Regions from separate parts of the Streptomyces sp. NPDC052114 genome, predicted to be linked through region 2. Evidence: riboswitches for the same ligand, from Rfam matches in the RefSeq annotation. Region 2 holds a riboswitch; each other region holds the start of a gene.

Region 1 (9,897 bases), on a different contig from region 2:
ACGTCTCCTATGACAAGACCCTGAAGGTCGGCCCGTACAACTTCGGCTTCTCGAAGTCGCGTCCGGACTGGGTCGAGCACTACCCGTACCAGACCGGCCTGATGGTCTGGCAGTGGGACACCTCGCAGAAGGACAACAACACCAGCCAGCACCCCGGCCAGGGTCTGATCCTTCCGGTCGACGCGCACGCGAAGCCGCTGAAGTGGACGGACGGCACGCTCCTGCGCAACAAGATCCAGCCGTTCGACGCGCCGTTCAGCAAGTACGCGACGGACAAGCTCACGCTCCACAACGCGGACGTGGCGCTGAAGGTCAAGTCCCAGAAGGGTGTCTCGGTCTTCGACGACCGCAAGGGCACCTACTGGTACAAGGAGAACCCCACGGGAAGTGTCAAGGTCACTGACACCAACACTCAGATCAAGATCATCAAGCAGCCGAAGGATGGCTCCTCGATCACGGTCCAGGTGGGTCCCTCGACGAAGTAATTAGCGTTATCGCAGGTCAAGCCATGATCGGCCGTCGCCCTCTAGCGGGCGGCGGCCGATCGTGTTTAGGTGCTGGCTGTGGATTTCTTATTGACGCGGGGTCCGGCCAGGGATCTCGTGCGATGTCTCACGGGGGTGTGACGAAGCATGTCCGCAGGAGGTTTCTGCAAGCTGCCGAACGGCAGCGTGGTGGTGGCGCTGACCCTGCCGAACCCGTCGCCGGGCGGCGGCACGGTCCGCATGATCGTGCACGCCGTGAACCGGGCGAGGGCCCTGACCAGGCTGCGCAATCTCGGCCTGCGGGCGGTCTACCTGCGCGGCAACAGCCAGCCGCCGACCCCGGACGAGGTCACGGCGGTGCTGCACCACCCGGACGGCCTGATATGGCGGACGGCACCGGACGACGCGCGGGAGCTGTGGCACCCGATCAGGGCGCTGAAGAGACAGGGCGGGAGGGCCAGCCCTTCCTGGACGTGAGATCCGGCCCCTCCGGCGGGTGAGGAGCGGGGCCCGGGGCGGAGCCCCGTGGCGGTCAGACGACCGGCTTCCCGGACAGCTCCACACCGGCCGCGCGCAGCTCGTCCAGCGCCCGCTCGGTGGTCTCCTCGGCGACGCCTGCGGTGAGGTCGAGGAGCACCTGGGTGGTGAACCCCTCCCGCGCCGCGTCCACCGCCGTGGCCCGCACGCAGTGGTCCGTCGCGAGCCCCACCACGTCGACCTCCGTGATCTCCCTGGCCCGCAGCCACTCCGCCAGGGAGACGCCGTTCTCGTCGACGCCCTCGAAGCCGCTGTACGCCGCCGCGTACGCCCCCTTGTCGAAGACCGCGTCGATCGCGCCGGAGGCGACCGCGGGGGCGAAGTTCGGGTGGAAGCCGATGCCCTCCGTGCCCGCCACGCAGTGCGGCGGCCAGGAGTCGACGTAGTCGGGGTGGTCGGAGAAGTGCGAGCCGGGCTCGATGTGGTGGTCGCGGGTGGCCACGACGTGGCGGTAGCAGGCCGGGGCCTGGCCGATCAGCTCGGTGATGGCGGCGGCGACGTCCGCGCCGCCGGCGACCGCGAGGCTGCCGCCCTCGCAGAAGTCGTTCTGCACGTCTACGACGATCAGTGCGCGGCGCATGGTCGGTGTCCTTCTCCTGGGAGACTTCGAGCGTAGAGACTTCAAGTATGGGTCGGGAAGGGGCGGTTGAAGCACCCGGCCGGAGCACCGCGCCGCGCCGGGCGTCGGTTCACACGGACTCGGCCGGGTTCACTCCCAACCGGCCCGGTTCACGCGTACTCGGTGGGAATGACCGCTTCGCCCCGGGACAGCTGGGTCGCCGAGAGCGGCAGGCCGGCGCGGGCGGCGGCGTGCCGGTCGCGCACCGCGTCCAGCGGCTCGCGGGCGACGACCTCGCCGCCCTTGACCAGCTCGACCAGGAGCTGCCGGTCGGCGAGGTCCGCGGGGACGGGCCCGGTGCCGATCACCTCGGCCTCGGCGACGCCCTGCGCGTCGGTCCGCCGCGCGGCCCACTTGCGGCCGCCCATGGAGGACTTCGCGCCGAGCGACTTCTTCGCGACCGGCTCCAGGGGAGCCTTGGGGTCCGCCGAGTGGGCGCGGGCCACCAGCTTGTAGACCATGGAGCAGGTGGGGTGCCCGGACCCGGTGACGAGCTGCGTGCCCACGCCGTACGCGTCCACGGGCGCCGCCGCGAGCGAGGCGATGGCGTATTCGTCCAGGTCGGAGGTCACGACGATCTTCGTGTCCGTGGCGCCGAGGTCGTCCAGCTGCTGGCGCACCCGGTGGGCCACGAGCAGCAGGTCGCCGGAGTCGATGCGCACGGCGCCCAGCTCGGGCCCGGCGACCTCGACGGCCGTGCGGACGGCCTCGGCGACGTCGTAGGTGTCCACGAGCAGGGTCGTGCCGCGGCCGAGCGAGTCGACCTGGGCGCGGAAGGCGTCGCGCTCGTTGTCGTGCAGGAGCGTGAAGGCGTGGGCGCTGGTGCCGACCGTGGGGATGCCGTAGCGGAATCCCGCGGCCAGGTCCGAGGTGGTCGCGAAGCCGCCGACGTAGGCGGCGCGGGAGGCGGCGACGGCGGCCAGCTCGTGGGTGCGGCGGGCGCCCATCTCGATCAGCGGACGGTCGCCCGCGGCCGAGGACATGCGCGAGGCGGCGGCCGCGATGGCGGAGTCGTGGTTGAGGATGGAGAGGATCACGGTCTCCAGGAGCACGCACTCCGCGAAGGAGCCCTCGACGCGCAGGAGCGGCGAGCCGGGGAAGTAGACCTCGCCCTCGGGATAGCCCCAGATGTCGCCGCTGAAGCGGTATCCGGCGAGCCATTCCAGGGTGGCCTCGTCGACGATGGCGCGCTCGCGCAGGAAGCCGAGGACGCCCGCGTCGAAGCGGAAGTTCTCGACGGCGTCCAGGACCCGTCCGGTTCCGGCCACCACGCCGTAGCGCCGCCCCTCGGGCAGTCTGCGGGTGAAGACCTCGAAGACCGAACGCCGGTCGCCCGTGCCCGCCTTCAGCGCGGCCTGCAGCATCGTCAGCTCGTACTGGTCCGTGAAGAGCGCTGTCGACGGAACATCCACCGGCAGGCCAAGGTCCGCTGTGTTCATACGAGGGATGCTACCCCGCATCTCGTCACTCTGACGATTTCAATGGCGTCCACGGGAGGCCATTTGTGCGAGGCCCCCCTCGGGGTGGCAGCATGGGGCGTGTGAGTACGGCTCCCGCAGAGATCACCCGACCGGAATCGGCCGAAGAGACGTTCACGGCCCCCGAGCCGGACGTCCCCTGGATCACGCTCGTCCACAACGACCCGGTGAACCTGATGAGCTACGTGACGTACGTGTTCCAGACGTACTTCGGGTACTCGAAGGACAAGGCCACGAAGCTGATGATGGACGTGCACCACAAGGGCCGCGCGGTCGTCTCCAGCGGCACGCGCGAGGAGATGGAGCGCGACGTGCAGGCCATGCACGGGTACGGGCTGTGGGCCACCCTCCAGCAGGACCGCAAGTAGCGTCCCACCGGGCGGCGCCCGCCCGGGGAGCGGCCCTCACCGGGCGGCCCCCGTGGAGCGGCGCCCACCAAGCAGCGCCCGCCGAGCGGCGGACGGACCGGAAGCAGCGACTCAACTGATGCCAGGACACTTCGAACCGATTCCCGGGGGCGGCGCCGCCGTCGCGCTCGACGAGGTCGAGATCTCGATCATCCGTTCCCTCGCCGTGCAGCTCCTGGAGCTGATCGGTCCGGGCCCCGGGGGCGAGGCCTCCGACGACCCGCTCGCGGAGCTCTTCGCGGAGGGGCCGAGCGAGCCGCCCGCCGATCCGGTGATGCGGCGCCTGCTGCCCGACGCCTACGGCGGCCCGGAGGGCGCGGAGGGCGCCGGCGACCCGGATGAACTGCGGGCGTATTCGGCCGAGTTCCGCCGTTTCACGGAGAACGACCTGCGGGCCAAGAAGCGCGACGACGCCCTGGTCGTGATCCGCTCGCTCGACTCGATGGCGTCCTCGGGCGAGGGCGGAGCTGTCCTGAAACTGTCGGTCGAGGAGTCCCGGCACTGGCTCGGGGCCCTCAACGACCTCCGGCTCGCGATCGGCACGCGTCTCGACGTCACCGACGAGGAGGACGCGGAGCTGCTCTTCCGCCTGCCCGACTCCGACCCCCGCAAGCCGATGGTGATGGCGTACCTGTGGCTCGGTGGACTGCAGGAGACGCTGGTGGGGACGTTGCTCGGCTGAAAATGGGTGCAACGGACACCTTTTGTTCAGCCGGCGGGTCGTTCGCTCAGCGGATGCTCAAATCCGGATAACGATCGCGTCACTTCATTGCCCGCGTTTATTGCGTCAAGGGAATTTTGTCCGCTTCTTCCTGTGGTCTGCGCCACAAGTGGCTCATTCCCTCGCTCTGGTCACCGTGATAAATCTTCACGACCGCTCGGTGACGCCACCCATGTCGCCGAGGGCGCTCGGGCCGGCAGACCGCCGGTAGCACTCCATTCCATATCCGGGGGGATCAGGACCTGATCCGCAGCCACAACGCAGATGTGCGGGCGCGGATCAGCATGGAGAAAGGCGTCACCATGACCTCAGTGCAGGTCGAAGAGCACCACGACGGCAATGAGGCCGTGCACGCCGCCGGCCAGTCCGGCGACGGCGAGGGGTACCAGCGCGGGCTCGGCGCCCGGCAGATCCAGATGATCGCGATCGGCGGTGCCATCGGCACCGGCCTGTTCCTCGGCGCGGGCAAGGCCATCCACAAGGCCGGACCGAGCCTCATCCTGGCGTACGCCATCGCGGGCCTCGTCATCTTCTTCATCATGCGGGCGCTCGGCGAGCTCCTCATGTACCGGCCCGTCTCCGGCTCCTTCTCGGAGTACGCGCGGGAATTCATGGGCCCGTTCTTCGGATTCGTGACCGGCTGGACGTACTGGCTCTTCTGGGTCGTCACCGGCATCACCGAAGTCACCGCGGCCGCCCAGTACATGCAGTACTGGACCCACGACTCATTCCCGCAATGGGCGTACGCGCTGGTCTTCACCGTCATCCTGTACGGCGCGAACCTCATCTCCGTGAAGCTCTTCGGTGAGCTGGAGTTCTGGTTCTCGATGGTCAAGGTCACCGCGATCATCGGCATGATCCTGATCTGCCTCGGCATCCTCACCATCGGCTTCTCCGACGCCGGCGAGACCGCCTCCGTCAGCCACCTGTGGAACGACGGCGGCTTCTTCCCGAACGGCATCGGCTCCACGCTGATGACCCTGCAGATCGTGATGTTCGCCTTCCTCGCCGTCGAGCTGGTCGGCGTCACCGCGGGCGAGTCCAAGGACCCGAAGACCGTCCTGCCCAAGGCCATCAACACCGTGCCGTGGCGCATCGCCGTCTTCTACGTCGGCGCGCTCATCATGATCCTCTCGGTCGTCCCGTGGACCTCCTTCAAGCCCGGCGTCTCGCCGTTCGTGAAGGCCTTCGAGGAGATGGGTCTCGGCGTCGGCGCCGCGATCGTGAACTTCGTGGTCCTCACCGCCGCGCTCTCCTCCTGCAACTCCGGCATGTACTCCACCGGCCGCATGCTCCGCGACCTGGCGATGAACGGCCAGGGCCCGAAGTTCTTCACGAAGCTCACGAAGAACGGCCTGCCGCTCATCGGCACCACGGTCTCCGCCGGCTTCATGCTGTTCGGCGTCTGGATCAACTACCAGTGGCCGGGCGAGGCGTTCAACTACGTCGTCTCCTTCGCGACCATCTCCGGTATGTGGGCCTGGATCATGATCCTGTGCTGCCAGATCCGCTACCGCCGCAAGGCCGACCGCGGCGAGCTGCCGCAGTCCACCTTCCGGGCCCCGGGCGCGCCGTTCACCAGCTGGTTCGCCCTCGCCTTCATCGGCATGGTCATCGTGATGATGGGCGTCGACAAGGACGCGCGGATCTCGCTGTACGCCGCTCCGGTCTGGGCCGCGATCCTGACGGTCGCCTACCTGTTCCTCAAGCGCCGCAACCCGCAGGCCGCCGCGTTCAGCAAGCGCAAGACGGGTGTCGTCCTCGACGCCGCCGAGGCGCCGGCCGACCGGAAGTGACCTTCCCCGTGACCTCTCCGTAGAGGCCGCTGTCCAGCATTCGGGCCCGCCCGTACCACCCTTCGGTACGGTGCGGGCCCTCTGCTTATCCTGGCTGCCATGCTGACCATCACCCAGGCGCTCCACGACCAGATCGTCGCGCACGCGCGGCAGGACCACCCCGACGAGGCGTGCGGCGTGGTCGCGGGGCCGGTGGGCACCGGCCGCCCCGAGCGGTTCATCCCGATGCTGAACGCCGCGCGCTCGCCCACGTTCTACGAGTTCGACTCGGGTGACCTGCTCAAGCTGTACCGCGAGATGGACGACCGCGACGAGGAGCCGGTGATCGTCTACCACTCGCACACGGCGACCGAGGCCTACCCCTCGCGCACCGACATCACGTACGCCAACGAGCCCGGCGCGCACTACGTCCTGGTCTCCACGGCCGACACCGACGACGCGGGCCCCTTCCAGTTCCGCTCCTTCCGGATCGTCGAGGGCGAGGTCACCGAGGAAGAGGTGCAGGTCGTCCAGGCATACTGACCCGGACAACCTTGAGGCGGCAGGAGCCAGGAAGCCGGTGCGAACCCGGCACGGTCCCGCCACTGTGACCCCACCCCTTCGCCGGGGCGGGGGAGTCAGGAACTGACCTGCCGCCTTCTCCACGCAACGCAGGGGACGCGGAAATCCCCTGGAGGAGGCAGTTCAGCCATGTCCCGCCGTCACACCGGCATACGCGCGCTCGCCGCGGCCACCCTGCTCGTCCCGCTCGCCGCGTGCTCGTCCTCCGACGCAGGCTCCGACGGCGAGCCCGCGGCCAAGGCCGCCGGATTCCCGTACACCGTCACCAACTGCGGTGTGCGGACGACGTACGACGCACCCCCCAAGCGCGCCGTCACCATGAACCAGCACGCCACCGAGGTGATGCTGGAACTGGGCCTCAAGGACCGCATGGCCGGTACCGCCTACCTCGACGACAAGGTCCTGCCGCAGTACGCGAAGGCCTACAAGTCGGTCCCGGTGCTCGCCAAGGAGTACCCCTCCTACGAGAAGCTGCTCGCCGCCAACCCCGACTACGTGTACGGCGGTTACGCCAGCGCCTTCCTCGCGGGCGACGGCCGCAGCCGCGCCGCGCTCGCCAAGTCCGGCATCGAGACCCGCCTCAACGTCGAGGGCTGCGCCAAGAGCCCCGTCTCCATGAAGGACGTCTACCGCGAGGTCCGCGAGGTCGGCTCGACCTTCGGCGTGCGCGACCGCGCCGACGCGTGGGTGCGCGGCGCCGAGCGCGAACTCGCCGCCACCGCCGAGAAGGCGAAGGGCAAGAAGCCCGCCAAGGTCTTCGTCTACGACAGCGGCGACAAGACCGCGTTCACGGCGGGCGGCCGCGGCATCGGCAACGACATCATCGAGCGGGCGGGCGGCCGCAACGTCTTCGCCGACGTGGACAAGTCCTTCAGCGACGCCTCCTGGGAGTCGGTCGTCGAGCGCGGGCCCGAGGTCATCCTGATCCTCGACTACGGCGCCACGAGCGTCGCCCAGAAGAAGAAGCGCCTCCTCGACGACCCGGTCCTCCAGGACGTCCCGGCGATCAAGAACAAGCGCTTCGCGGTCCTGCCGCTGTCGGACACGGTGACAGGCGTACGAGCACCGGAGGCGGTGAGGAAGCTGGCGGCGCAGCTGTGATCCGGACCCAGACAACGAACCCCGGGGACATCAAGCCCGTCCGGCGATCGAGGACGAGCCCGAAGGGCGATCGACGGAGGTCGAAGGGGCAGCGCCTCTTCGTCCTGGCGGTCCTCACCGCAGCCCTCGCGGCAGCGACGGTCGCAGGGCTCGCGCTCGGCTCCGTCCGCATCCCCCCGGGCCAGGTCGTCGAGATCCTCACGGGACGGGCGGAACCCTCCCCGTTCCGCACCATCGTGCTGGACGTGAGACTCCCGAGGATCATCCTCGGGGCGACCGTGGGCGCCGGCCTCGCGGTCATCGGCACCGTCCTCCAGGCCCTCGTCCGCAACCCGCTCGCCGACCCGTTCCTGCTCGGCGTCTCCTCGGGTGCCTCCGTCGGCGCGGTCGTGGCGATCGTGCTCGGCGGTGTCTTCGGCCTCGGCGCGAGCCTCGCGACCACCGTCACCATCCCGGCCGCCGCCTTCGTGGGCGCGCTGATCTCGCTGGTCCTCGTCTACGCCCTGGCCAGGGGCGGCGGCGGGGGATTCGCCACCGGCCGCCTGATCCTGTCCGGGGTCGCCGTCTCGTACATCCTGACCGCCCTGACCAGCCTCATCCTGGTCACCGCCGACAGCGCCGACCACCTCAAGGAAGTCCTGTACTGGACGCTCGGCGGCCTCGGCAGCGCCCGCTGGAACATGCTCGCCCTGCCCGGCGTCGCCCTCGTCCTCGGCACCGCCCTCCTGGTCGCCCTGGCCCGCCCCCTCGACCTGCTGCTCGCGGGCGAGGAGGGCGCCACCGTCCTCGGCCTGGACACCGCCCGCTTCCGCGCCGGCGTCTTCGTCCTCGCCTCGCTCCTGACCGGCGTCCTCGTCGCCTACAGCGGGGCCATCGGCTTCGTCGGCCTGATGGTGCCGCACGCCGCCCGCATGCTGGTCGGCGCCGCGCACCGCGCGCTGCTGCCGGTCGTGGCGCTGATGGGCGCCGTCTTCCTGGTCGTCGCCGACCTCGCGGCGCGCACGGTCGCCGCCCCGCAGGACATCCCCGTCGGCGTGCTGACCGCGCTGACCGGCGGCCCGTTCTTCCTCTGGCTGCTGCGGCGGCGTACCGAAGGAGTCCCGGCATGACCCGGCCGCAGCCCGCCGGCGCACTGCGCACCGAGAACCTCTCGTACGAAGTGGACGGACGCGCCCTCGTCGACGGCGTCGACCTCACCGCCGCCCCCGGCGAGACCGTCGGCGTCGTCGGCCCCAACGGCAGCGGCAAGACCACGCTGCTGCGCTGCGTCTACGGCACGCTGCGCCCCACCCGCGGCCGCGCCCTCCTGGACGACGAGGACCTGCACACCATGACCCCGAAGGCCCGCGCCCGGCGCCTGGCCACGGTGCCGCAGGACGGGCAGGGCGCGTTCGAGCTCACCGTCCGACAGGTCGTCGCGATGGGCCGCTCCCCGCACAAGCGGTTCTGGGAGGCGGACACGGCCGCCGACGAGGAACTGGTCGAGGCGGCGCTCGCCCGCGTCGGCGTCGCCGACCTCGCCCACCGGGCCTTCCCCTCGCTCTCCGGCGGCGAGCGCCAGCGCGCCCTGGTCGCCCGTGCCCTGGTGCAGGAGCCCACCCTCGTCGTCCTGGACGAGCCCACCAACCACCTGGACATCCGCTACCAGCTCGACATCCTCACCCTGGTACGGGAGTTGGGCACGACGAACCTCCTCGCCCTGCACGACCTGAACCTCGCCGCGTACTACTGCGACGTCCTGTACGTCCTGGACGGCGGCCGGCTCGTCGCCTCGGGCGCCCCGAAGGACGTCCTGACGCCCGAGCTGCTCGCCCGTGTCTACGGCGTGACGGCCGAGGTCAGCACCCATCCCGTCACCGGCGCCCCGACCGTCGTCTATCTCCCTCCGACCGCATCCTGAACGGAATCCGTCCGGTATCTGAGATCACATTCCAGGACCCGGACCGGGAATCGATACGATGACCGCATGGTTCCCCATGACGTGAGCGAAGAGACGCCGAGCGCACTGCTGCTCGTTGCGCGGCTGCACGTCGACCTGTGCCGCCTCGCCAGCGCGATCTGTTCCCGCTGAACCGTTCCGCCGCACGGCCGTGGGCCGCGGCGCCGTACCCGCGTACGACCACGCACCACCCGCACGACAGCGCCGCCGCGCGCCCGCCACCTGCACTTCTCGACTCCCGACAGGAGCCCTC
Region 2 (9,897 bases):
CGCCTACCGCGTGCCGCTCGGCTTCTGCGTCACCGGCGCCCTGACCCTGCTCGTCCAGGTGGGCGGCCCCGACGGGTTCGTGACGCTCGCCGACGGCGGTCCCGCGCGGGCCGGCGGGCTGCTGCTGCGCACCTCGGCGGCCTCGCTCGGCGTGCTCCTGTTCGCCTTCACCACACCGATGTCGGACCTGCTGCCGCGCCTGGTCAAGGCGGGCGTGCCCGCACCGGTCGTGGACGTGGCGCTCGTGACGTACCGGATGAGCTTCCTGCTCCTGGACTCCATGAGCCGGATCCGGCAGGCGCAGGCGGCCCGCCTCGGCCACACCACCCGGGCCGCCACCTGGCGCTCCCTCGCCGGGCTCGGCGCCACCGCGTTCGTGCGGGCCTTCGACCGGGCGAGCCGGCTCCAGGCCGGGCTCGCCGGACGCGGCTACGACGGCACCCTGCGGGTGCTCGTGCCCGAGGCCCGGATCTCCCGGCCGTTCGTGGCCGCGAGCGCGGCCCTTCTCGTGGGCCTGGCGGCCCTCACCCTCGTACTGGAAAGGTTCCTGCCATGAGCGAGCCGCGTGCTCTTCGCGAGCCGGGCGCTCCCACGGAGGCGGGCGAGGCGCTGGTCTCCCTGCGCGATGCCTCCTACGCGTACGAGGACGGGCCCACCGTGCTCAGCGGCCTCGACTTCGACGTCGTGGCGGGCCGCGCCCTCGCCCTGCTCGGACGCAACGGCAGCGGCAAGACCACGCTGATGCGGCTGCTCAGCGGCGGGCTGCGGCCGGACCGGGGCGGGCTGACGGTCGACGGCCTCCCGGTGACGTACGACCGCAAGGGGCTGACGCGGCTGCGGACCACCGTCCAGCTGGTCGTGCAGGACCCGGACGACCAGCTGTTCGCCGCCTCGGTCGAACAGGACGTGTCCTTCGGCCCGTTGAACCTCGGCCTGCCCGACGCGGAGGTCCGGGCGCGCGTCGCCGAGGCGCTCGCCGCGCTCGACATCACCGCGCTGGCCGACCGGCCCACCCATCTGCTCTCCTACGGCCAGCGCAAGCGGACCGCCATCGCCGGCGCGGTCGCGATGCGTCCCCGCGTGCTGATCCTCGACGAGCCGACCGCCGGACTCGACCCCGACGGCCAGGAACGCCTCCTGGCGACCCTGGGCCGACTGCGGGAGGCCGGGACCACCGTGGTCATGGCGACCCACGACGTGGACCTCGCCCTGCGCTGGGCCGACGACGCGGCGCTGCTCACGCCCTCGGGGGTATGCGCAGGGCCGGTGGCGCGGATGCTCGCCGAACGGGACCTGCTCGCCCGGGCCGGCCTGACGCTGCCGTGGGGGATCGCCGTCGCGGAGCTCCTGCGGGCGCACGGCCTGCACGACGGTGCGGGCCACGGGCCGCGCACCCCGGAGGAGTTGGCCGCCCTCGCGGCACGCGACGACCAGTGATCATGGTTACAGCGGGAAGGGGTGGCCGGTTCGGGACGCCGGGCGTACTCTTCACCTTGCTTCGTGTGTTGACGAAGTGACAACTGAATGCATGCGCGACTGGGGAAAGCCGGTGAGAATCCGGCGCTGACCTGCAACCGTGAGCGGCGCTCGACGCCGTGAGCCGGATCGCCCGACGCGACATGTGCACTGCTTCTCACTGTCATGGTCTGCAGCGTGGAGCCCTGAGCCCCCGGTTCATCGGCCCCTGCCGCTTCCGCACGGAACGCGCGTCAGGGGTTTGTTGCGCGGCACGGGCATGTCGGGGTCCTGGTGCGGCCCCGGCCCGAAGGACCCGAAATGGCCCGTTCGTTACGCGTGTTCGCCGCTGCCCTCGGCCTGCTCCTGTCCGCCGTCGCGCTCGGCCTCGGCGCGGCACCGGACACCGCGAGCGCCCTGGACACCGGGCGCGGCCGCGCCGGATTCTGCCCGGACGCGAACGGGGTGACCGTGGTCGTCGACTTCCGCGAGCTGGGCGGCACGACCATCGTGCGCTGCGCCGTGGGCAGCCAGGCCAGCGGGCTCGCCGCGCTGAAGGCGGCCGGGATCGACGTGACCGGCACCAACCGGTGGGGCGAGTCCTTCATCTGTCGCCTGGAGGGCAGCCCGGGGCCCGACCGCGAACCGTGCGTCGACACCCCGCCCACCAAGGCGTACTGGTCGTACTGGCACGCCCCCAACGGCGGCGCGTGGACCTACAGCCAGCAGGGCGCGACCTACCGCACCCCGCCGACCGGCAGCTTCGAGGGCTGGTCGTTCTCCCTCGACCGCGAGCAGGACGAGGCACCGTCGCCCAGGGTCGCGCCGAAGCGGCCGCCGGGCTCGGGCTCCGGCTCGGGCGGGACCGGTGGGTCGGGCGGATCGGGGTCCTCGGGCGGAGGCGGTAACTCCGGTGGGGAGCAGGGCGGTTCGCAGGGCGGCGGCGCCGAGGTCGGATCCGGTGGCGCGGGACCCGGAGCGGGGGCCGGACAGGACGGCGCCGCGCGCCCCGGCGATCGGCCCGAGCGGCACCCCTCCGAGGACAAGGACAAGGACGAGAAGAAGAAGGAAAAGAAGAGCAAGAAGGGCGAGGACGGCAAGGACAAGAAGTCCGCGACGCCCGGCCCGTCCGCGTCCGGGTCGCCGAGCCCGGTGATCACGCCCAGCGAGGCCGCCGACTGGACCGGCGGCGACGACAGGCGCACGGTCGAGACCGCCGCGTCCTCCGGCGCGCCGACCGGCACCCTGATCGGCATCGCCGCCGCCGTACTGCTCGCCGCGGGCGCCGGAGCCACGGCCTGGCGCCGCAAGCGGGCGGCGCGCGCGGACGGTTCCGGGTGAGCGCCGCCCTCGGGCACCGCGCGCTGCCGCGCGCGGTGCACCCCGGCGCCTGGTGGCTGTGGGCGCTGGGCATGGCCGCGGCCGCGAGCCGCACCGCCAACCCCGTCCTGCTGGTGATGATCCTCGCCGTCGTGGCCTTCGTCGTGGTGCGCAGGCGCGGTGACGCGCCCTGGGCGCTGGCGTTCCGGATGTACCTGGTGCTCGGCGCGTTCATCGTGACGACACGCGTGGTGTTCCGGATCGTCTTCGGCGGCGGCCAGGGCGACACGGTCCTGTTCACGCTGCCGCAGATCACCCTGCCCGAAGCGGCCGCGGGAATCCGCCTGTTGGGGCCCGTCGCCGCCGAACAGCTCCTCGGCGGGTTCTACGACGGCCTGCGCCTGGCCACCATGGTCATCTGCGTCGGCGCGGCGAACGCCCTGGCCAACCCCAAGCGGATGCTCAAGGCGCTGCCGGGCGCCCTCTACGAGGTCGGCACGTCCGTCGTCGTCACCCTGACCGTCGCGCCACAGCTGGTCGAGAGCGTGCAACGGGTGCGCAGGGCACGGCGGTTGCGCGGCGGCGGCCGGACCAGGGGCGTCCGCGCCCTGCACGGCATCGTCATCCCCGTCCTCGAAGACGCGATGAACCGCTCATTGGCCCTGGCCGCCGCGATGGCCTCGCACGGCTACGGCCACACCGGCAGGATCGCCCCGCGGACCCGGCTGCTCACCGGCACCCTCGTCCTGGGCGGCCTGCTCGGCGTCTGCGCCGGCCTGTACGGAGCGATGGGCGCGAGCACGCCCCCGTACCTGGGAGCGCCGCTGCTCCTGGCCGGACTCGCCCTGGCGGGCTGCGGGTTCGTGCTCGGCGGCCGTCGGGTGCGGCGCAGCGGCTACCGCCCCGACCGCTGGCGGACGGCCGAACTCCTCGTGGCGGCCTGCGGGGTGGCTTCGGCGATCCTGCTCTACGCGGCCTCGCGGACGGACGCCGCGTCGCTGTACCCCTCGCTGCCCCCGCTCGCCTGGCCCGAGGTGGCGGCACTCCCCGCCCTCGCCGTACTGGTCGGTGTCGGGCCCGCGTACCTGGCACCGGAACCTCCCGCGTCGTCCGACCCCGCACCCGATCCGGTGCCCCATCAGCCCCTGGAGGTGACCGCGTGATCGACTTCGACGAGGTCACCTTCCGCTACCCGGACGCCCGGGAACCCGCCCTGCGCGGTGTGGACCTGCACATCGGCGAGGGCGAGCTGTGCCTGGTCACCGGGCGCACCGGCGTGGGCAAGTCCACGCTGCTCGGCGCGGTGAACGGCCTGGTGCCCCGCTTCACCGGCGGCCATCTGCGCGGCCGGGTGGCGGTCGACGGAGTGAGCACGGCGACCGCGGCCCCGCAGGAGTTCGCCGCGCTCGTCGGCGTCGTCGGCCAGGACCCGCTCGCGGGGTTCGTCACCGACACCGTCGAGGAGGAACTGGCCTACTGCATGGAGCAGTTGGCCGTACCGCCGGACGTGATGCGCAAGCGCGTCGAGGAGACCCTCGACCTGCTGGGCATCGCCGCCCTGCGCCGGCGCGCCCTGCGCACCCTGTCCGGCGGACAGCAGCAGCGCGTGGCGATCGGGTCCGTCCTGACCGCGCACCCCAAGGTGCTGGTCCTCGACGAGCCGACCTCGGCGCTCGATCCGACGGCCGCCGAGGAGGTGCTCGCGGCGATCACCCGGCTGGTGCACGACCTCGGCACGACCGTGCTGGTCGCCGAGCACCGCATGGAACGCGTCCTGCAGTACGCGGACCGGCTCGTGCACCTGCCGGGCGACGGGCACGTGGTGGCGGGCGACCCCGCCGACCTGATGCGCGCCTCGGACGTGGCGCCGCCCGTCGTACGCCTGGGCAGGCTGGCCGGCTGGGACCCGCTGCCGCTGTCGGTGCGCGACGCGCGCCGCAAGGCCGCGCCCCTGCGGGAACGGCTCGCGGACCGCACACCACCCCGATCCGACGCGGACCCGGGCGAGGCGGCGCTCACGGGCCGCCGGATCACCGTCGCATACGACCGGACCGTCGCCGTGCGCGAGGTGGACCTGACCCTGGCGCGCGGCCGGGTCACCGCCCTCATGGGCCGCAACGGCTCCGGCAAGTCCTCGCTCCTGTGGGCCCTGCAGGGCTCGGGGCCGCGCCGCTCGGGCACCGTCGAGGTGCGCGGACAGGACCCGGGCGAGCTGTCGGCCCGCAGGGCGCGCGCCCTGGTCGGGCTGGTGCCGCAGACCGCGAGCGACCTCCTCTACCGCGAGACCGTCGACGCCGAGTGCGCCCAGGCCGACGCCGACGCGGACGCCCCCGCGGGCACCGCGCGCACCTTGCTCGACACCTTGGCCCCCGGCATCCCGGGGGAACGCCATCCGCGTGATCTGTCCGAGGGGCAGCAACTCGCCCTCGTGCTCGCCGTGCAGCTCGCCGCCGCCCCCGAGGTCGTCCTCCTCGACGAGCCGACCCGCGGCCTCGACTACCACGCCAAGGAGGCCTTCGCGGGCCTCGTGCGCCGCCTCGCCGACGAGGGCCGTGCGGTCGTGGTGGCGACCCACGACGTCGAGTTCACCGCACGGGCCGCCGACCGGGTGGTCGTGATGGCCGAGGGCGAGATCGTCGCCGACGGGCCGACCCGTGACGTCGTGGTCTCCTCGCCCGCCTTCGCCCCGCAGGTCGCCAAGGTCCTCAGCCCGCAGGAGTGGCTGACCGTGGAGCAGGTCCGGCACGCCCTGGAGGCCGTATGACCCGCAGAGGCCGTGGAGGTCGCGTGTCTTCACGGGACGGGTGTTCCGAGCGTGGCGTGCGGGTGCTCTGGCGGGACGGGCGTTCCGAGCGCGGCGCGCGGGTGCCCGCGCTGCCGGTCGGAGCCCGCAGCGCCGCCGTGCTGACGCTCGCGAGCGCGGCCGGGCTCGCCATGTTCTTCTGGCCGTTGTTCGTGGCGCCGCGCCCCGAGGCGGCCGCGCACAGCGCCGACGCCCCGCTCCTGTTCGTCCTGACCATGCCGGTGCTGCTCGCCGTGGTGCTCGCCGAGATGTCGTCCGGCGGCATCGACACGAAGGCCCTCGCGATGCTCGGCGTGCTGTCGGCGGTCAACGCGGGGCTGCGGCCGCTGGGCGCGGGCACCGCGGGCATCGAGACGGTGTTCTTCCTGCTGGTCCTGGCGGGCCGCGTGTTCGGACCCGGGTTCGGCTTCGTGCTCGGGGCGACCTCGCTGTTCGCCTCGGCGCTGCTGACCGCCGGGGTCGGGCCGTGGCTGCCGTTCCAGATGATCGCCTCCGGGTGGATCGGGCTCGGCGCCGGACTGCTGCCCCGGCGGCTCACGGGCCGGGCGGAGATCGCTCTGCTGGCCGTCTACGGCGTCCTCGTGGCGTACGTCTTCGGCTTCCTGATGAACATGTGGTTCTGGCCCTTCACCGCGGGCACCGACACCCAGCTCTCGTTCGTCGCGGGCGACCCGGTCACCGAGAACCTGCACCGCTTCGCCGTCTTCACCCTGGTCACCTCGACCTTCGGCTGGGACACCGGACGCGCGCTGACCAATCTGATCGCGATCGTCGCCCTGGGGCCCGCCGTCCTCGCGGTCCTGCGCAGGGCCGCGCGGCGCGCCGCCTTCGACGCGCCGGTCACCTTCGAGGCGCCCGTTCCGCCCGGCGCGGCCGTCGTCTCCGAGGCGCCCGCCGTCCCTGAGGCGCCCGACGTCGTCGACTCGCCCGTCGCCGCCGGCGGAACCGCTGTCCTCGACCCCGCCGGACCACCGGCCGAACCGGCCGCCCCACCTCACGTCCTTCGGACACGTACCAGCAAGGAGAAGACCGACGATGACTCCGTCCCTCAGACCTGGGGCACGGGCGGTGCTGCCCGCCGCCCTCGCCGCCGCGGTGGCGAGCGCCCTGCTGACGCCAGGCCCCGCACGCGCGGCTGACCCCGCCGCACCGGCACTGAAGTCCCCGGCGAACGCCGCCGCGACCTGGATGACGTCCAAGCTGACCGACGGCTCCAACGCCTCCGCCGACCACGGCCTGACCGCGGACGTGGTGATGGGCCTCGCCGCGACCGGAACGGGCGGCGCCGCGCAGAAGAAGGCCACGGACTGGCTCGCCGCCCATGCCGCCGCCTACATCAACCGCGGCACGCCCGGCAAGGTCTTCGCGGGCGGCACCGCCAAGCTCGCCCTGGTCGCCGCCATCGAGGGCCGCGACCCGAAGGACTTCGGCGGGCAGGACCTCACCAAGACGCTGCTCGGCCGGATGCAGGACAGCGGCCGTTTCACCGACGACCTCCCGAACGGCGACGGCTCCAACCAGTTCACCCAGTCGCTCGCCGTCCTCGCCCTCCAGCGCAGCGGCGACCTGCCCGACAAGGCCGTCGACTTCCTCGCCTCGTCCCGCTGCGCCGACGGCGGCTACCCGCTGTTCTTCAAGTCCGACCCGGCCAAGTGCAAGTCCCACACCGACAGCACCGGCCTCGCGGTGCAGGCGCTGCTCGGCGCGGGCCGCACCGCGGACGCCGGGCCCGCGCTGGACTGGCTGGAGAAACAGCAGCTCGCCGACGGCAGCTTCCGCGACAACGGCTTCGGCACGCCGCCGGGCAACTCCAACTCGACGGCCCTGGACGTCCAGGCTCTCGCCGCGGGCGGTCGTGTCGAGGCCGCGGGCAAGGGCATCGCCTGGCTGCGGTCCGTGCAGGTGGGCTGCGGGGGCGCGAGCGCGGACCGGGGCGCGGTCGGCTACTCCGAGCCGAAGGCGGACGGCACCGCGCTGCGGGCCACCGCCCAGGCGGTGCCCGCGCTGACGGGCAAGTCCCTGGCGCAGATCGACGGCAAGGGCGCGTCGAGCGGCCTGGAGCCGGTGGCGTGCTCGCCCGACGGAGGCAGCGGCGGAACGGGCGGAACCGGCGGCACCGGAGGGAGTGGCGGCACCGGTGGGAGCGGCGGCAGTGGCTCCAACGGCGGTACAGAAGGCGGTAGTTCGGGCGGCTCCGGTACCGACGGCGGCACCACGGGCGGCACCGATCCGACGGCCTCCCCGGGCCCGTCCCCGTCCGGCGACGCCTCGGCGTCGGGCGGCTCCCCGAGCGGCGGCGGTACGACGGCCACCGGCGGTACGGGGGGCGGCTCCGGCGACCCGGGCGGCTCGGGTACGACCGGGGACGGCACGGGCGGCGTCACGCCCGCGGGCGGTCTCGCGTCGACCGGCTCCACCGCGCTGCCGCTGGCCGGCGGGGCGGCGGCCCTGCTGGCCGCGGGTGCGGGTGCGGTCGTCCTCGCCCGCAGGCGCCGCGCCACCCGCACCTGACACCACCTCAACCGACCATGTCACCCGCCGGCTTCACCGGCGGACCGGACAGCACCTCACCCCTTGCCCCACCAGCGGAAAGGCACCTCACCATGCGCAGCACCCTGCCCCGAAGAACCGCCCTCCTCGTCGCGGCCGTCGGCCTCACCCTCGGCGCGGCGGCCCCCGCCACCCAGGCCGCCCCCGTCAGGGCCGCGGCCAACGCGCCCATCACGGTCACCCTGACGGTCAAGGGCCCCAACGGCGCGCTCTACGACAGCACCATCAGCACCAAGGGTCACACCGTCACCACCGCATCCGGCGGCACGCACAAGTGCGACGGCACCAACAACGGCGCCAACACCACCGCCGGGGCCACGCCCACCGCCGCCCTGGACGACGCGGCCAAGAAGCAGGGCTTCACCTGGGACGGGACCTGGTACCCGTCGTACGACGACTACTTCGTGACCACCATCGACGGCAAGAACGGCGGCCAGGACGCCTACTGGAACATCTCCGTGAACGGCACCGCCACCCCTGTGGGCGGCTGCCAGTTCCGCATCAAGGCGGGCGACAAGGTCGCCTTCACCTGGACCGAGATGTAGTGGCGGGGGCCCGCCGCCGGCGCCGTGGGGGCGTCGGCGGCAGGTCCGTCAGCAGCGGCGGAACACGTACCCGTCCTCACCGGCGGGCCGCACGTCGCGGTCGCGCAAGGTGAGGGACAGCTCCCCGCCCCAGCTGCGGCAGGCGGCGTCGAAGTCCTTCCGCTCGTACTCGATGTCGAAGACCCGCCCGTCGTACGCGGACGCGTAGTCGGGGCACTCCTTGTAGTGGGCGCACTCCTCGGTCACGGCGAAGTCGAAGCCGATGCGGTCGCGCCGGTCCAGGAGGTCGGTGGTGTTCTTCTGGGCGATGGCCAGGCCCTTGTCGTGGGCGCGGCGGGCCAGGAGCCGGGCGAACTCCGCGGCGTCGTCGGCCGTGAGCAGCCCGTCCGAGCGTTCGTAGGAGTCGAGGTTGTCGGGCTCCACCGCGTCGAATCCCGCCTTCGCGCAGCCGTCGATCCACGCGCCGACGACATCGGCGAGGGCGGCGCGCTTCTTGGCGGTGGAGATGTCCAGCAGAGGCTCCTGCCAGTCCTCGTCGACGACCTCGTGCCCCTCGTCGTCGCGCAGGACCAGGTCGGGGTGCTCGCGCTGCCACCAGCGCGCGGCGTCCTTGCCGGGCTGGGCCTGGAAGGCGTTGACGTAACAGATGTTGTAGAGCCCGGGGACGGGGTCGGCGGTGCGGTCGCGCGAGACGGCGCGCGTCTTGGCCGGGGGCCGGTAGGGGCCGCCCAGCTGGTAGTCGAAGGCGGCGTCGGCCCGCGGGCGGCGGACGTCGTCACCGGCGGGGCGGGCCGTGGACGTGCCGGACTCGGGCCCGCGGGAGTCGGAGGTCCCGCAGGCGGCGAGAGGAACGAGCAGGGCGAGGGCCAGCACACCGAGGGCCCCGGCTCGTGCGGACGCTCGCATGGAGCGGTTCTTGCTGGTAGGCCACTTGATCCCGATCACCCGACCAGGATCTCAGCCCGCGCCGCCGTCGCGTGCGGCGGGCCCGCGAGCAGGGCGGGCCGCGGTCGGCGCGGGCCGAGATCGGGTCGGGGCGTGATCAGGACGGCGTGCGATCAGGCCAGGGCGCGATCAGGACAGGTTCAGGGCCTTGGCGGTCTCCGCGGCCATCCCCGCCTCACCGGCGGCGTTCGGGTGCACGGGGACGAAGTTCGTGCCGAACAGGACGGGTTCGATCCAGCGCTGGTCCGCCGGCTTGCAGGCGTCGTGCGCGTCGGACGC
Region 3 (9,897 bases), on a different contig from region 2:
AGCTCGGCCGGCCGGTCACTGTCGGGAATGCAGTGCAGGACCGACACGAACAGCACGGCGACCGGCTCGCTGAGATCGATCAGCCGGCGCACCGGCTCACTGGTGAAGATCTTCTCGGTCTCGCGCATGTCCTCCTCGAGGACGGCCGTGTTGGCGTTGCGCTCCAGCAGCAGCCCGCCGATGCGCCGCACGATCGGGTCGTTGTCGATGTAGACCACCCGGCTGTCCGGATCGACCCGTTGGGCGATCTCGTGGACGTTCTCCTGGGTCGGGAGGCCGGAGCCGTGGTCGATGAACTGGCGGATGCCGTACTCGGAGGCGAGGGTCCGCACGACGCGGCGCAGGAACTGCCGGTTGTTCAGAGCGAGTTCGCGCATGCTCGGCACCTGCTCCAGCAGGCCCTCACAGGCCGCACGGTCGGCGGGATAGTTGTCCTTCCCGCCCAGCAGACTGTCGTACATGCGCGCCACGCTCGGCGTGTTGACGTCCACACCGTACGGAAGGTCCATGTCCGCCCCCGAATGTCCGCGGCACGTCCGGTGACGTGCGCCACAGCGACAGAGTGTAGGAGCATGACCACGGCTCGGCACCGGTCGTCGGCCGAATATCACTCCTTGGGGCAGCCCGCGGGCGCCAGGAGCCCGACGAGGTCGGCCTGACAGATCCCCAGCACCTCCGCGGTCCTCTCGCAGCTGAGGTGCATCTCGTCGTGGAGCAGACAGGCATCTCGGCGCAGCGCTCCCCTCCGTGGCTCGTCCGCGACGCGCGCCGCCGGGCCGAGCGCGTTGTCGACGTGCTCGTGGAGGATGCGCCAGGCGATGGCGGCCGGTTCGGGGCTCCCGAGCACCAGATGCCAGGACACCGCGAGTTCGGTGAACGCCGCGGAGACGGCGGACTCGGCGGCGGCCGAACGGCCCAGCCGCAGCAGCGCGTACTCCAGGTATGGCTGATAGTGACGCTGCCGGAAGGCGTCGAAGGCTGCCAGCACGGCACGCTGCGACCGCGCCCGGTCGCCCCGGGACCCGCGTTTCGCCCGTAATCCCTGGTCACTCGCCGTCTGTGCCGCGTCCCGGCGCGCGTGGTCCGAGGTCATCACATCCTCTCCCTGCGCCGGTGTGCGGTGCCGTCGGGAAGCCGGGGGTCGTCACACATGAGGAAGGAGTAATGCACCGCCTCCCACAGCGGTTTGATGTCCGCCGGGCGGCCGCCGAGGGCCGCGATCAGCGCGGCCAGGACCTCCCACTCCGGGACGTCGACGCCGGCCAGGGTGCGGCGGGCCACCGCCGCGCTGACCGCCCGGCGGCTGCGCCGTTCGATCTGTTCCGCCGACGGGCTGTGCGCGGCCAGGTAGAGGCCGCGGACCGCCGCGTGCAGCTGCGCGATCGCGCCCACGGCGGGCTGCCTCAGCGGCGCCGCGATGCCGTGCGCCGCCTCGAACAGCACGCGCAGGTCGGCCGGGTCCGCCTCGAAGAGCACGGCGAGGGAGCACACCAGGTCCCAGGACGGCACCCGGTCCCCCGACAGGACACGGGAGATGAAGGAGGCCGAGAGCCGGGTGGACTCCGCGACCTCCTTGATGGTGAGCGGACTGTCCGCCTGCAACTGGGCCAGAGCGGACGCCAGTTGCCCCACCGAATCCGCATTCCGTATGCCGCCCGAATCCTCGACCACCGAGAGGGATCTTCGGGTCTCCCCGTCCGCGTGCGGGGCGAGGCGTCCGCGGCCCTGCCGGGCGGGAGCCATCCGCTTCTCGTTGGCGTGCCGGTCGATCATCCGGGCCACGCGCTCCGGGCCCCAGCGCGCCCGCGCCGTTTCCGGCGCCACGTGGGCGGCCTGACCGACCGCCTCCCATTTCTCACCGCGGTGGCGGGCGTCCTGTACCGCGGCCGCGGTGTAGATATCCAGCTCCCGACGGATCGCTTCCGCGCGCTCCAGCAACGTGGCGAGGACCTCCTCCCGCACTTCCCCGTCCACCAGTTGCCGTGCCAGGCGCTGGACCTCCAGGGCGACCGCCTGCCCCAGGGGGCCCTGCCGTTCCGCCGCGGGCGCGCTCCGCGCCTGCCGTTGTCGCTGGGCCTTGCGGCGGCATGCCGCGTCGCAGTAGGTGCGGTGCCGCCCGGCTCCCGGCTTCTGCGTCAAAGGAGCGCCGCACACCGCGCATCGCGTGGGTCGCGAGGAGCCGTTCATCGGCGCATCCTCCTCCCGGGCAGTGCGCGGGCCGGGATCGGTACGGGAAAGGGGTGGGTGCCGGGCGTGCCAGCGAAGGCACGGCAGTGTGCGAAATACCGGTCGGCATTGCTAGCGTCCGGCTTCGTCCCTGGAACTACGGTCCCGTGGGCGACATGGTGTTCAGTCATTCTTTCCCCTCGGGGATGGGCGACTGGCCAGAAAAAGGAGGGGCCCTGGTCCGTAGATAGGTGCCGGCCTTGGACCAGGGCCACCTCTCCGGCGTGACCCTAGCGTTCCGCGCGCGGGGTCGGCCATCAGAGTGAGTCACTTACGGCTAAGCGGGCGCAACGACGTACGAAATCGCCGTGCTCCACCCTCACTTCGAGCAACTCTCTCGAAGAAGAGCTCATTTCTGACCGCTTCGGAACGCCTCCCATTCGGCTCGGAGCAGCCTTGATCGCCCGTATCAAATAAATGGCCGTCACACGGCCCGCGCCGTCACATGAAAACCCACAGGGCGCACTCCGGCTCGCCCCCGCGACTGCTTGTGCACCCCCTCACGACAGCAGTCCGCGCCAGCGGTCGGCCGACGCCATCAAATCCAGGCCGATCCGCTCCAGGAACAGGCCCGCGCGAGCCAGCCGCTGCCCCACGGGTCCGTCGGCCCCGGACTCCTCGGCGGCGGCCATCGCGACACGCGCCGTCTCGATCGTGTGCCTCGTACTGAGCACGATGGAGTGGTACCAGGCCTCGTCGTCGACCACGTAGACGTCCCGAGGCCGCCGCGGATCGCGCTCGCGCCGCACCAGGCCGTGCTGGACCAGGTAGTTCACGGAGACGGACACGGAAGCGGGGCTGACCTTCAGCCGACGGGCCAGCTCGGCCGCGGTCCGCCTGCCGTCCTCGGACAACAGCAGATCGACGTGCACGCGCGCCATCATCCTCGGCAGCCCGGACCGCATCGCGATCCCGATGATCTCCTCTCGCTCCGCGCCGCCCGGCGCGGCGCCTCCGGCCGGGGGCGCCGGGGTACCGCGGCGCGCCCGATGGGCCGTCGCCTCGTGGGCCCGCTGCGGCCGATAGCCGTCGGGGCCGCTGTTGCGCCCGACCTCCCGGCTGATCGTCGAGGTGGGCCGGTCGAGCCGCCTCGCGATCTCGGCGTACGAAAGGCCGTCGGCGAGTCCGGCCGCGATGCGTCGGCGTTCCTGTTGGGTCAACCGTCCTCCTGGCATGCCGTCAGTATTGCCTTCGCCATCGCCCATTGCAACGCTTCGTTGCATTTGGCTTCAGCGTCATTGCATCAATTTAACCGCTCTGAACTGCCAAAACAGCATTCAGTCAATTGACAGGAATTCTGAACGCAACGTAGCTTTCGAGGCGCGTTGAACATGCAATGGCGCGAGAAGAGGAATGGCCATGAGTGAATCTCTCCACGCCGTCACGGCGCTCCCGACGACACGTCAGCAGGGCTGTCCGTTCGACCCGCCGGCCGAGCTGCGCGACGCCCGCCGGCACGGCCCCATCAGTCGCTTCACCCACCCCGGCGGCCCACCCGGCTGGCTGATCACCGGATACGACATGGTCAGGTCGGTGCTGGCCGACCCGCGTTTCAGCGCCCGCAAGGAGCTGATGAACGTGGTCGACTTCGAGCTGCCTCCGGCGCCGCCCGGCGAATTCCTCCTCATGGACGAGCCGCGGCACGGGCGCTACCGCAAGCCCCTGATGGGCAAGTTCACGGTGCGGCGCATGCGGCAGCTCACCGAGCGGGTCGAGCAGATCACCTCCGCCCGACTGGACGCCATGGAGAAGGCCGGGCCGCCGACCGACCTGGTGACCGCGTTCGCCAAGCCCATCCCCGCCATCATCATCTGTGAGCTCCTCGGCGTTCCGTACGAGGACCGGGCCTCCTTCCAGGACCAGATCGAGACGTTCCTGAGCGGAGAGCCGGACGAGGAGAAGCTGACCGAGGCCTACACCGCGACCCAGCGGTACCTCGCGGAGTTGGTCGCGGCCAAGCGCGCGCATCCCACCGACGACGTGCTCAGCGACCTCACCGACAGCGATCTCACCGATGAGGAGCTCCAGGGCGTCGCCCTGATCCTGCTGGCGGCCGGGTTCGACACCACCGCGAACATGCTGGCCCTCGGCACCTTCGCGCTGCTCCAACACCCCGCGCAACTCGCCCAGTTGCGTGCCGATCCCGCGCTGGCCGACCGGGCCGTGGAGGAGCTGCTGCGCTATCTGACCGTCGCCAAGTCGTTCATGAGGACGGCGCTCGTGGACGTCGAGCTCGGCGGCCGGACCATCGAGGCGGGCACGACGGTCGTGCTGTCGTACCACACCGCCAATCACGACCCCGAGCGCTTCACAGATCCCCATGTGTTCGACCTCGGTCGGCAGGACGGCGGCCACCTGGCCTTCGGTCACGGCGTCCACCAGTGTCTGGGACAGCAGCTGGCGCGCGTCGAGATGCGCGTCGCGTTCCCCGCGCTGTTCGCCCGCTTCCCGACGCTGCGCCTGGCCGTGCCGGCGGACGAGGTCGACCTGCGTCCGGAGTTCGCGGACATCTTCGGCGTGAAGAGCCTTCCGGTCACCTGGGACGTGTGAGCGCTCCCCCGGACCTACCCGGTCACGTACCGGACCTCCTGCCTCACGTGCGCCCGCACCCCCTGCCCGCCCAGCCACGCGCGCAGCCGCGCCACGTCTCGTTCGTCGAGCAGCGCCGGGTCGACCGTGGTCCGGATCTGGTGCGCGACCCCGGAGTCGAGGACGGCGCGCAGGCCGCGTACCGCCGGAGCGGCGCTGTTGCGCGCCCCGGTGACGCGTTCATACGTGTCGGGGTGCGCCTTGACGTCGAATCCGACCCAGTCGACGAGACCGGCGGCGAGCAGTGCTTCCAGGCGGCGCGGAAAGGCCCCGCCGGTGTGCAGGCCCACGGCGTACCCGAGGTCGCGGACCTCGCGCGCCGCGTCCGCCAGACCGGCCTGGCGCAGCGGCTCGCCGCCCGAGAACACGACGCCGTCCAACAGCCCCTGACGGCGGGCGAGATGGGCGAGGACGTCCTCCCAGTGGTGCACCGGGGCGCCTCGCGGATCGAGGAGTTCGGGGTTGTGGCAGTAGCCGCAGCGCCAGGGGCAGCCCTGGCAGAAGACCGTCGTGACCAGCTTGCCCGGCCAGTCGCAGGTGGACAGCCGAGACCAGCCGCCGACACGGATCATGCCCGCACCGCCGGTGCCTCCCGGAAGTGCGTGCGCTCGGCGTGCTCGCCCTTCTTGCCGATGTTGAAGGACTCGACCGGCCGGTGGTAGCCCATGACGCGTGTCCACACCTCGCACGCGCCGCCGCACGTGGGGCAGTTGGCGTGCTCGCCCGCCAGATAGCCGTGCTCCGGGCAGATCGAGAAGGTGGGCGTCACGGTCAGATAGGGCAGGGAGAAGCGCTCCAGGGAGCGTCGGACGAGTACGCGGCAGGCCTCGGGGGTGGAGACGCGTTCGGACATGTAGAGGTGGAGGACGGTGCCGCCGGTGTATTTGGTCTGGAGCTCGTCCTGGCGTTCCAGCGCTTCGAAGGGGTCGTCCGTCCACCCCACGGGCAGTTGGCTGGAGTTGGTGTAGTACGGGTTGGTGCCGGTGCCCGCCTGGAGGATGCCGGGGAAGCGGCGGCGGTCCTCCCTCGCGAAGCGGTAGGTGGTGCCCTCGGCGGGAGTGGCCTCCAGGTTGTACAGGTGGCCGGTCCGCTCCTGGAACTCGACCATGCGCCCGCGGACGTGGTCGAGGAGCCGGACGGCGAGGGCGTGCCCCTCGGGGGTGGTGATGTCGTGGGCGTCGTGCGTGAAGTTGCGGATCATCTCGTTGATGCCGTTCACGCCGATGGTGGAGAAGTGGTTGCGCAGCGTCCCCAAGTACCGCTTCGTATAGGGGAAGAGACCGCCGTCGATCAGGTCCTGGACGGTGACCCGCTTGATCTCCAGGCTGTCGCGGGCGAGTCCGAGGAGCCGGTCGAGGGCGTCGAACAGGCCCGTCTCGTCGCCCGCGTGCAGATGACCGAGCCGGGCGCAGTTGACCGTGACGACACCGAGCGATCCGGTCTGCTCGGCGCTGCCGAAGAGTCCGTTGCCGCGTTTGAGCAGTTCGGTGAGGTCGAGCTGGAGGCGGCAGCACATCGAGCGGATCATGCCGGGTTCCGACTCGGAGTTGAGGAAGTTCTGGAAGTACGGCAGTCCGTACTTCGCCGTCATCGCGAACAGCCGCTCGGCGTTCTCGCTCTCCCAGGGGAAGTCGCGGGTGATGTTGTACGTGGGGATCGGGAAGGTGAAGACGCGCCCGGTCGCGTCACCGGCCGTCATGACCTCGATGTACGCCCGGTTGATCAGGTCCATCTCGGCCTGGAGGTCGCCGTACGTGAAGGGCATCTCCTCGCCGCCGACCACCGGCGTCTGTCCGCGCAGGTCCTCGGGGCAGGTCCAGTCGAAGGTGAGGTTGGTGAACGGCGTCTGGGTCCCCCAGCGCGACGGCACGTTGAGGTTGTGCACCATCTCCTGCACGCACTGACGCACTTGGGCGTACGTCATGGAGTCCACGCGCACGAACGGCGCCATGTACGTGTCGAAGGAGCTGAACGCCTGCGCGCCCGCCCATTCGTTCTGGAGGGTGCCGAGGAAGTTCACGATCTGTCCGGCCGCCGAGGCGAAGTGCCGGGGCGGCGCCGAGTCGATCTGCCCGGCCACTCCGTTGAAGCCCTCGGCGAGCAGGGTGCGCAGCGACCAGCCCGCGCAGTAGCCGGAGAGCATGTCCAGGTCGTGGAGGTGGAGGTCGCCGTCGCGGTGGGCGCGGCCCACGGCTTCCGGGTACACCTGGTCGAGCCAGTAGTTGGCGACGACCTTGCCGGCCGTGTTGAGTATGAGTCCGCCGAGCGAATAGCCCTGGTTGGCGTTGGCGTTGACCCGCCAGTCGCTGCGGTCCAGGTATTCGGTCACCGATTCCACGGCGTCGATCTGCGTCACGTCGGCCCTCCCACGAGGCGTCCGGAATCTCCCTCACCGCGCGCACGATCCGCGCGCGGCGGCCGTCGGCAGGTGTCGGACTCGGACGCCGGGGCGTCCATACCGTTGCGGGGCAGCTCCGGATTCGCACCGGATTCCCTGTTGTCCCGGCCACGGGCGGCTCGTCGCCGCCGGTGGCCGAACCGACGCCGTCACACTACATGTAGTGCTATGTCCGACATGCCGGTGGCAGATGTTGGGTGACCTTGGTCCGTTCAGCGATGACCTTGGTCCCGGGACGTCGGGGGCACCGGCCGCCGGGCGGGACCGTCGTAGGAGGCCAGCGGCCGGATGAGCGCGTTGTGGGCGAGCTGTTCGGTGATGTGGGCGGTCCAGCCGGTCACGCGGCTCAGCACGAAGACCGGGGTGAAGACCGGGATGTCGAAACCCATCAGGTGGTAGGCGAGACCGGCCGGATAGTCGAGGTTGGGGTGGATGCCCCTGGCGGAGAGCATGGCCCGGCGCAGGGCGTCGTGCAGGGCCGCCAGGCGGGCCGCCCCGGGGTCGGCGGCGCGGGTGACGAGCCGGTCCAGGGCCTCCTGCATGATCGGCACGCGGGAATCGCCGTGCCGGTAGACGCGGTGGCCGAAGCCCATGATCTTCCGCCGGTCGGCCAGTGCCTCCTGGAGCCACCGCTCGGCGCCCCCCGGCTCGCCGATCTCGTTCAGCATGTGCATCACGGCCTCGTTGGCGCCGCCGTGCAGGGGTCCCTTGAGCGCGCCGATCGCCGCGGTGACCGCGCTGTAGAGGTCGGAGAGCGTGGAGGTGACCACGCGGGCGGTGAACGTCGAGGCGTTGAAGCTGTGTTCGGCGTAGAGCACGAGGGAGATCTCGAAGCAGCGGACGACGTCCGGGTCCGGTACGCGGCCGAAGCACATGTGGAAGAAGTTCTCGGCATACCCGAGGCCGGAGTCGGGCGGGATCGGCGCGAGGCCGCGGCGGCGGCGCTGGTCGGCGGCGACCACGGTGGGCAGCTTGGCCAGCAGGGTGAGCGATTTCGCCCGGTGCGCCGCCGGGCTGCCGTCGTCCTCGGTGGGGTCCTCGGCGCCGAAGAAGCTGACGGCGGTGCGCAGGACGTCCATGGGGTGACAGGTCTCCGGCAGCCGGGCGAGCAGCTCGGAGGTGGTGCGGTCGAGGGGGCGCAGGGCGCGCTCGCGGGCCTCGAACGCACGGAGCTGCCCGGTATCCGGCAGTTCGCCGTGCCAGAGCAGGTACGCGACCTCCTCGAAGGAGCGGTGGGCGGCCAGGTCCTGGACCGGATAGCCGCGGTAGGTCAGGGAGTTGGACTCCTCGACGACGGTGGAGATCCCCGTGGTGTCGACGACGACACCGGCGAGGCCGCGGTGGATCGCGGGTGCGGTGGTGGGCATGGGTGAGTGCCTCCGAAGCGTCGTGTTCGTCGGGTGCGACAGGTGCGTCAGGTGTGTGGCGCGCGTCAGATGCGACAGGCGCGTGGGGTGCATGGGGTACGTCGGGCGCGTCAGGTGCCGGGCGGGAGCGTGAAGCCGAGGACGGCCGAGTCGAAGGCCCCGTACTCCTCGTAGCCGAGCAGCTCGTACAGGCGGGAGCGGGTCTGCATGCGGGAGACCAGGGACTGCTGGGTGCCCTCGGCGGCGAGGGTGCGCAGGCCGTCCTCGACGGCGCCCATGGCCAGGCGCAGCAGGGTGACCGGATAGAGGGCGATGTTGTAGCCGAGGTTCTCCAGGGTGCGGGTGTCGAGGAGCGGGGTCCTGCCGAATTCGGTGAGGTTCGCGAGCAGGGGGACGTCGACGGCCGCCCGGAACGCCTCGAACTCGGCCTCGTCGGCGAGTGCCTCGGGGAAGATCGCGTCGGCTCCGGCGTCGACGTACGCCCTGGCCCGTTCGATCGCCGCGTCCAGCCCTTCGACCGCGCGGGCGTCGGTGCGGGCCATGAGCAGGAAGTCGGGGTCGCGGCGGGCGTCGACGGCACCCCTGATCCGGCGGACCATCTCCTCGCGGGGTGCGACGGTCTTGCCGTCGAGGTGTCCGCAGCGCTTGGGGTTGACCTGGTCCTCCAGGTGGAGCCCGGCAACTCCCGCGTCCTCCATGAGCTGGACGGTGCGGGCCGCGTTCAGCGGTTCGCCGAAGCCGGTGTCGGCGTCGACGAGGACGGGCAGGTCGGTGACCCGGGTCGTCTGCTGGGCGCGGGCCGCGAGCTCGACGGAGGTGGTCAGGCCGATGTCGGGCAGGCCCAGGTCCGCGGCGAGCACCGCGCCGGAGAGGTACACGCCGTCAAAGCCGGTGTCCTGGATGAGGCGGGCCGAAAGCGGATTGACCGCGCCCGGCATCCGCACCAGCCGCCCGCCCGCCAACTGTGCCCGGAACGCGCGGCGGCGCTCGCCGGGAGTCGTGCGCGTGGGGAACGGCATCAGAAGAGTCCCTTCGGGAGCTGTGCGTCGTACGCGGCGAGTGCCTCGGTGTCCACGGCGGGGAACAGCGCGTCCAGGTCCGCCGCCGCCAGTCGCGGGAGGTGTGCGGCAGCCGACAGGAAGCGGTCCTGGTCGTCCGGTACGACGGTCCCTTCCGTGAGGGTGCGGAATTTGGCGGTGTAGGCGGGGCGGTCGAAGGGGCGGGCCCCGGCCGGATGGGCGTTGGCGACGCCGAGCTCGTCCTCGATCACCGAGCCGTCGTCGAGCGTGACGACCGCCCGCCCGCCGAAGGCGCGGC

The links. A riboswitch is a leader RNA that binds a small molecule or an ion and turns the genes downstream of it on or off. The one in region 2 is predicted to bind cobalamin.
Region 1: another riboswitch for cobalamin. It lies ahead of AB0L89_RS35240 (ABC transporter substrate-binding protein); the one in region 2 lies ahead of AB0L89_RS40595 (hypothetical protein).
Region 3: another riboswitch for cobalamin. It lies ahead of AB0L89_RS28695 (ribonucleoside triphosphate reductase); the one in region 2 lies ahead of AB0L89_RS40595 (hypothetical protein).

What each region holds. Positions count from the first base shown of each region.
Region 1 is NZ_JBFAWC010000022.1:66,010-75,906, reverse strand. Features, by position in the region: gene AB0L89_RS35280 (immune inhibitor A domain-containing protein) at 1-485, shown strand, start outside; gene AB0L89_RS35275 (hypothetical protein) at 633-962, shown strand; gene AB0L89_RS35270 (isochorismatase family protein) at 1,018-1,602, opposite strand; gene AB0L89_RS35265 (nicotinate phosphoribosyltransferase) at 1,752-3,080, opposite strand; gene clpS (ATP-dependent Clp protease adapter ClpS) at 3,173-3,487, shown strand; gene AB0L89_RS35255 (DUF2017 domain-containing protein) at 3,606-4,208, shown strand; gene AB0L89_RS35250 (amino acid permease) at 4,550-6,043, shown strand; gene AB0L89_RS35245 (M67 family metallopeptidase) at 6,143-6,565, shown strand; cobalamin riboswitch at 6,529-6,691, shown strand; gene AB0L89_RS35240 (ABC transporter substrate-binding protein) at 6,734-7,705, shown strand; gene AB0L89_RS35235 (iron ABC transporter permease) at 7,810-8,814, shown strand; gene AB0L89_RS35230 (ABC transporter ATP-binding protein) at 8,811-9,605, shown strand; gene AB0L89_RS35225 (putative leader peptide) at 9,672-9,776, shown strand.
Region 2 is NZ_JBFAWC010000037.1:2,272-12,168, reverse strand. Features, by position in the region: gene cbiQ (cobalt ECF transporter T component CbiQ) at 1-556, shown strand, start outside; gene AB0L89_RS40600 (ATP-binding cassette domain-containing protein) at 553-1,437, shown strand; cobalamin riboswitch at 1,487-1,632, shown strand; gene AB0L89_RS40595 (hypothetical protein) at 1,777-2,796, shown strand; gene AB0L89_RS40590 (CbiQ family ECF transporter T component) at 2,793-3,938, shown strand; gene AB0L89_RS40585 (ATP-binding cassette domain-containing protein) at 3,935-5,539, shown strand; gene AB0L89_RS40580 (ECF transporter S component) at 5,563-6,717, shown strand; gene AB0L89_RS40575 (hypothetical protein) at 6,614-8,089, shown strand; gene AB0L89_RS40570 (DUF4430 domain-containing protein) at 8,182-8,673, shown strand; gene AB0L89_RS40565 (endo alpha-1,4 polygalactosaminidase) at 8,722-9,579, opposite strand; gene AB0L89_RS40560 (SGNH/GDSL hydrolase family protein) at 9,748-9,897, opposite strand, start outside.
Region 3 is NZ_JBFAWC010000014.1:97,053-106,949, forward strand. Features, by position in the region: gene AB0L89_RS28665 (SAM-dependent methyltransferase) at 1-509, opposite strand, end outside; gene AB0L89_RS28670 (hypothetical protein) at 608-1,093, opposite strand; gene AB0L89_RS28675 (helix-turn-helix transcriptional regulator) at 1,093-2,139, opposite strand; gene AB0L89_RS28680 (helix-turn-helix domain-containing protein) at 2,727-3,401, opposite strand; gene AB0L89_RS28685 (cytochrome P450) at 3,586-4,776, shown strand; gene AB0L89_RS28690 (anaerobic ribonucleoside-triphosphate reductase activating protein) at 4,791-5,387, opposite strand; gene AB0L89_RS28695 (ribonucleoside triphosphate reductase) at 5,384-7,171, opposite strand; cobalamin riboswitch at 7,221-7,373, opposite strand; gene AB0L89_RS28700 (bifunctional 2-methylcitrate synthase/citrate synthase) at 7,426-8,580, opposite strand; gene prpB (methylisocitrate lyase) at 8,691-9,599, opposite strand; gene AB0L89_RS28710 (MmgE/PrpD family protein) at 9,599-9,897, opposite strand, start outside.